3 regions of the Trichococcus sp. genome follow, and region 2 is predicted to be linked to each of the others. Evidence: predicted binding sites of a transcription regulator. Region 2 holds the regulator's gene; each other region holds the start of a gene.
The links. The regulator LexA, encoded in region 2, represses DNA repair genes until DNA is damaged. The targets are predictions, from matches to a motif close to CNAACANNTGTTNG.
Positions count from the first base shown of each region.

Region 1 (2,274 bases), on a different contig from region 2:
GTGAAAACAATCTGTTGGGGAATGCTTTCCGTGCGCACACTGATCGTATTTCGCTGATCTCGATGGAAGATTACATCCGGATTTTTCAATTTTCCTTTGCAGAAACGGCTTTGAAGCATCCTTCGTTGCGTGACAATCCAGTGACGGACGAAGCGTTGCAGCTCTTAAGGGAGAATCTTTACGACGATCTGCCCCACCTCAGGAACACGGTGCGCTAGCCAGCCGCACAGATTTTTGATTTACTCGCTATGACAACGGCTATCATTTGTGATTCAGGTGGAAGTATTTTACAATGAATGCAAAGAACACATCTTCAGTAATGGGAGGAATCGTTATGGACAAGAGAATCGAAGGTACCTTTGCTAATCAGGAAATGCTGATCGATGAAATCACGCATTTGATCAAGCATGAGGGCTATGCACCTGAGCAATTGCTGGTCATCACCCGCAACGGCAAGAGCAATTTCATCACGGAGGAGACGGCGGTGCAGGTCATCATAACCGGAGAAGACCGCGAGGAAGATTCCTTATGGGACAAGATCGTAAAATTCTTTACGGTTGATTTGGACGAAGAAGAGGAAGAAGCGATTTTCGAACGCTATGGCATTGACGAGGATACGTACGAACGGTTTGAGGATGCGTTGGATGATGGGGAATTGCTGCTGCTGATCGACGATGCGGCTCCGATCAATGATGAGCATTCTGAATTTCTCGTGCGCGACGGCATTCTGCCTGACGAAAAAGTCGTCCCTGTCGAAGCAGTCACAGCTGCTACCGCTTCGAAACCGGATTGGATAGCTGCCGACAGCGAAGAAGTTGGCGATGTGCCGGCTCATTCCATCGAAGCCGCGAAGAAACGGGAAGGCACCGAAGCTGAAGTTGCGGCGCCGACTCAACCTGCTGATGTGACCGATGACATCACCGGCCAACCGATCGAAGCGGAAACGGTAGCTGATCCTGCAATGGCGGAAGAGAGTCACCATTTGCCTGAAATGCAGTTCGACAAAGACGATTCCCTTCCAGAAGTGAATGAAGAGAAGGGACAGTTTTCCAAAGACCCGTTCGGAGGCGACACTGTCGTTCCCGAAGCCGGCGAAGATTCAGAAGATATCGAGCCTGATTATGACGAGACGGACAAACCAAAACCGGCTCTGTGATTGATTAAAACACCAAAGGCTGCCTCTTTTTTTCGAGGCAGCCTTTGGTGTTTTTGTGCGTTTTGCCGCGGCCGAAACTATATGGGCCACTTCCGTTCCAAGAAATAATTTCGAACATACGTTTTGTTCCTTTTGTGTTTTGCATGTATAATAGCAAGTGAGATTCGCCGAAAGGATGTAGAACATGGATCATACCGAAGAACAGGCTGAAAAATTGCCTGTCGTAACAAAAATAACTGTCCAGAAAAAACGCAAGGACCGTTTCAACGTCTTCATTGACGGGGAGTACGCCTTTCCGATATCAGAAGCCGTGCTCATAAAGGTTGGCTTGCATAAAGGGATGACGCTGACGAAAGAGCGCAGCGCCGAAATCGAGAAGGAAAATTACGATTACATGGCTTACACGACGGCCGTCAATTACTTGTCCTACAGTCTGCGCAGCGAAAAAGAGGTCCGCAAAAAACTGCACGATGAAGAAATCAGCCCGGACGCGATCGAACGTGCGCTGACGAGGCTGGTGGATCAGAATTACGTCAATGACCGTATCTATGGCGAAAGCTACACGCGCACGGCGGCTAACCTGAACCTGAAGGGACCGCAACTCATCGCCAACGAACTGAAAGGAAAGGGCTTGTCGGAAGAAGACATCGCCATTTCCCTGCAACAATATCCGCATGCGTTGCAGTTGGAAAATGCCCAAACGATTGCTGAGAAGCAACTGCGCAAACAAAGCCGGGTTTCTTCGCATGAAGCAGCTTCAAAAATCCGTCTCCATCTGCATCAGAAAGGCTATCCTTCCGACATCGTCCTGGAAGTTATGGGAGAGATCGAAACGAAGAAAGAGGAAGAGGATGAAATGGCCGCATTGCGTCTGCAAGGGGACAAGCTTTGGCGCCGTTATGAGCGCAAAGCGAAAGGCCGTGAGCTGCAGCAAAAAGTGAGATCGGGCCTTTACCAAAAAGGCTACCAGGGAGACATGATCTCCGCCTATATCGAAGAAAAGGAACAGGAAGCAGAATAATGACAAAATCGGAACATACAAAAATATTCAAAGCAGCCGGCATCGAAATGTGGTCGGCCGAGAAAATACAGGCTTTCCGCAAAGCGCTGTTGGACTG
Region 1 is NZ_JBSQPW010000015.1:36,647-38,920, forward strand. Features, by position in the region: gene ACTCCX_RS05830 (competence protein ComK) at 1-218, shown strand, start outside; gene ACTCCX_RS05835 (general stress protein) at 335-1,156, shown strand; gene recX (recombination regulator RecX) at 1,341-2,177, shown strand; gene mutY (A/G-specific adenine glycosylase) at 2,177-2,274, shown strand, end outside.
Region 1: the regulator LexA is predicted to act here: its motif matches at 1,268-1,281, upstream of recX (recombination regulator RecX).

Region 2 (2,274 bases):
GTATTTTTTCCAATTCTGCCGAGGTTCCCCAAATCTTCATCCGCCATATATAACGGAAGAGGTACTGCAGGACGCCCGCAATCAAGATGATCGCCGACCACTTCCACAAAGACGCCATGGTTAAGGTTCCCAACGCAATTTCATCGATGATGATTCCAACAACGCGCGGCGACACGACTTGCAGGATTGCGACAATGATCAGGAAAAAGACGCCAACAAAATAGGCTTTCCATTCCTGGCGGAAAAACCAACTTAATTTTTTGAAAATACTCACGTATATTACCCCCTTCTTACTTGTATAAAGACAAAATAAAAATGTGGAACCGTAGAGATCCACATTTTGTATATTATTTCATTAATCTACTTCTTTTTCTTTGTTGATTGTGCTTTCATAGAAGCCATGATTTGTTTAACTTTTCTCTCGGATGGTTTTTGACCCATCTGCATCATCATAGAACGCAACATTTCTTCATTGATCGGTGGATTTTCTTCAAAATATTTTACCATATAACGTCTTGCAAGGAAAAATCCGCCAACCGCGCCTGCTACTATTCCTAAAATGACCATCATTACCCATGCTGTTGTTGACACGTATTCATCCCCCTTTCCAAAGCATTCATTCATTAATTGTACTAAAGATTATGAGAAAAAGAAATAGCAATCACCGATAAATTTAGCAATTTTTCGAGAACGCTTCAACCATATCCGGTTTTGGGACAAATCTGTGCAAATTCTTGCTTCATCCCGAGAATATACGAACATCTGTTTGATATTTCGGATGATTAGTGGTATCCTAAACGTATAAATATAAGATTACGGAGATGATGATCTCATGGTTAAAAATAAAGATTCACGCCAAATTGAAGTGCTCCAATACATTTATGAAGAAGTCCAAGAAAAAGGCTATCCCCCGACCGTAAGAGAAATCGGAAATGCGGTAAAATTATCCTCCACATCCACGGTGCATGGCCATCTGTCGCGTCTTGAAAAAAATGGCTTTATTCAGCGCGACCCAACAAAACCCCGTGCGATTGAACTGACTCAAGCGGGTCTGGACAAGTTGGGGATCATGTCGGATAAAATGCCGTTGTTGGGTACCGTCACAGCCGGTGCGCCCATACTTGCCGTGGAAGAGGCGACTGATTATTTCCCTGTTCCCCCGGATCTGAAATCCAATTCCGGTTCTTTGTTCATGCTGAAAATCCGCGGAGATAGCATGATTGATGCCGGTATATTCGATGGCGATTCAGTCATCATCAGAAAACAAGCCACGGCTGAAAACGGCGATATCGTCATAGCCATGACGGACGACGATGAAGCGACCTGCAAACGATTCTATAAAGAGAACAACTATTATCGGCTGCAACCAGAGAATGCAAGCATGGAGCCGATAATCCTGGATTCTGTCCTCATTTTGGGGAAAGTAGTCGGTTTGTACAGGAATCACATCATTTAAAGAACAGTTCTCCGACTGACACAAAAAGGCTGCCGATCGGCAGCCTTTTTGCGTGTCCATTCTTATGCTGTTTTTTTAGTATTCCATCAGCGTGAAGATGTCATACCCTTGGATCAGGTCTCGACCCTTCAGATCCAACAACTCGATCAGGAATGCCAAACCGACGACTTCTCCGCCTAATTTTTCAACCAATTCAATGGTCGCGGCTGTAGTACCGCCGGTAGCCAACAAATCATCACAAACCAGCACTTTGTCGCCAGGCAGAATGGCATCTTGATGCAATTGCAGCGTCGCTTTTCCGTATTCCAATCCGTAAGAAACTTCAACCGTTTCTCGTGGCAACTTGCCTTTTTTGCGGGCCATTGCGAAGCCGCAGCCTAATTCTACAGCGACCGGGCAACCAACCATAAAGCCTCGTGCTTCGGGTCCGACTACTTTATCGACATTGAGGTCTTGGGCATATTTCACGATTTCTTTGATTGCATAGCGGTAGGCTTCGCCGTTTGCCATCAAAGGCGAAATATCGCGGAATATGATGCCTTGCTCCGGAAAATCTTTTACGTCAGCAATATATTGTTTCAAATCCATTTTATGTTCCTCCTAATTATTGTACCAGCATCTGTTCATTCAACCATTTCGTCAATTGCGAAAACGGACTGTAGATGAATAGTTTCTCAGCTTCCATTTTCTGCAGGCGATCTTTGAATACTTGCGTATCATCCAATGCCCTTTTGACAGGATTCTTGACCTCATTGATGAAACCATTGTCTATTGTAACAAATCCCGCCTCCAAAAACACTTGAATCATAAAAATGGCA
Region 2 is NZ_JBSQPW010000036.1:10,918-13,191, forward strand. Features, by position in the region: gene ACTCCX_RS10315 (ABC transporter ATP-binding protein) at 1-274, opposite strand, end outside; gene ACTCCX_RS10320 (YneF family protein) at 361-591, opposite strand; gene lexA (transcriptional repressor LexA) at 833-1,456, shown strand; gene ACTCCX_RS10330 (adenine phosphoribosyltransferase) at 1,532-2,044, opposite strand; gene recJ (single-stranded-DNA-specific exonuclease RecJ) at 2,061-2,274, opposite strand, start outside.

Region 3 (2,274 bases), on a different contig from region 2:
GAAACATAACAGCAGCAACGGGTTAAACGCTACCAGCTTGTACTCAGGAATCTTTGTTGAAGCGGTGCTGCAATTGGTTGGCTAAGGCTTGCTCGTATTTTCCCGTCACAGCCGGCTCGTAGTAACGTCGATTCTTCAGTGAGTCCGGCAAATACTGCTGTTTGACCCAATGGTCCGGGAAATCGTGCGGGTATTGGTAACCGACGCCGCGGCCTAACTTATTTGCACCACTGTAATGGGCATCACGCAGGCTGTCCGGTATGTCACCGGATTTCCCGGCCCGCACATCCGCCAGAGCACTGTCCAAGGCAAGATAAGCCGAATTGGATTTCGGCGAAAGGGCAAGATCGACGACAGCGTTTGCCAAGGGGATCCGTGCTTCCGGCAATCCTAACTTTTCAGCTGCCTGAACGGCCAAAACGGTACGGGACACAGCTTGCGGATTGCCCAAGCCGATGTCTTCATAAGCGCAAACCATCAACCGTCTGCAGGCGATCAGCAATTCGCCGGCTTCCAATAGCCTGGCCAAATAATGCATAGCGGCATCGACATCGCTGCCGCGGATCGATTTTTGAAATGCTGAAATGACATCGTAATGGGCATCGCCGTTTTTATCGTGTACCAACGCCTTCTTTTGGACACATTCTTCAGCGATAGCCAAGGTGATGCGGATGGTGCCGTCCACATCCGGTTTGGTGGAGAGGGCAGCCAACTCCAAGGCGTTGAGCGAACCGCGGACGTCGCCCATCGTGCTCCTTGCGAAATGAAGCAAGGCGTCTTCTTCAATCGCGATCTTTTCTTTTCCCAGCCCGCGTTTTTCATCAACAATTGCCCGTTGCAGCGCCACTATGACGTCCTTTGTAGTAAGGGGCTTCAATTCGAAAATTTGGGTCCGGCTCCTGATTGCGGGACTGATGCTGATGTACGGATTTTCGGTGGTGGCGCCGATCAGGATGACTTGACCGCTTTCAAGGTGGGGCAGGAGAAAATCCTGCTTGGGTTTATCCAATCGATGCACCTCATCCAGCAAGAGGATGACCTGGCCGGAAAATTTGGCCTCCTCCACGATAATCTGGAGGTCTTTTTTTGTATCAGTGGCGGCGTTCAGTTGCCGGAAAGCGGAATGTGTCGATCCGGCGATGGCGCTCGCGATGCTCGTTTTGCCGATTCCAGGTGGGCCATACAGTATCATGGACGAAAGCATCTTGGCATCGACCATGCGGCGGATGATCTTATTCTCACCCACCAGATGGCTCTGGCCGATGACTTCATCGATGTGTACGGGACGCATCCGGTATGCTAAAGGTTGTTTCATGATTTTTCTCCGCTCCTTTTTCTCTCCCCCATTATATGCTATCCCACAAAAAAGAACAAACATTCGCAAGGGTATCCCTTTCTGCGGGTTTGTGAAAATTGGTTGAAAGAAAACCAAGCAACATCTTTACTATTTACAAGCAGAAAAGCTATAATGAATACATTGAAAATTGGGAGCAGAAAGTGAGCGTACATAATGACAGATTTCAAAGAGATCATTTTAACACATAAATTATCGGCATTATTTTCGAAAGCCTCTTTTGGAATCGAAAAAGAAAGCCAACGGATAACCGGTGATGGCACAATCGCCAAGACAAACCACCCGACGGTATTCGGGAACCGCAGTTTCCATCCTTACATACAGACTGACTTTGCTGAAAGCCAACCGGAATTGATCACACCACCGGTGCAATCGATCGAGGAAATGTATGAATGGCTGACGGCTATCCATGATGTCGTGCTGCGTTCTTTACCCGAAGATGAATATCTGTTGCCTTGCAGTATCCCGCCGACCATGCCGCCAAGTGAAGAAATCAGGGTAGCCAAGTTGGATAATGCGGATGATGTCGCGTACCGGGAATACCTAGTATCGGTTTACGGGAACAAGAAGCAGATGGTCAGTGGTATCCATTTCAACTTCGAACTGAATCCTGCCCTTATCAAGGAACTTCATCAGCTCTCTGGTTACACAGGGACGCTCAAGGAGTTCCAATCGGATGTCTACTTGAAGATGGCCCATAACTTCATCCGTTACCAATGGATCATGACCTACCTTATGGGCGGCTCCATATCCGCAGACAGTACCTACTTCGAAAAAGAAAGCCAGCATGATTTGCCTTTGGACAGGTACACCAGAAGCATCCGCAGCAGCAAGTACGGATACGTCAACAAAGCAGACGTGCAGGTCTCCTTCGAATCGATCGATGCCTATGTGCAGGATATCGAGGGAATGGTAACCAG
Region 3 is NZ_JBSQPW010000021.1:13,007-15,280, forward strand. Features, by position in the region: gene ACTCCX_RS07295 (replication-associated recombination protein A) at 44-1,315, opposite strand; gene gshAB (bifunctional glutamate--cysteine ligase GshA/glutathione synthetase GshB) at 1,511-2,274, shown strand, end outside.
Region 3: the regulator LexA is predicted to act here: its motif matches at 1,368-1,381, upstream of ACTCCX_RS07295 (replication-associated recombination protein A).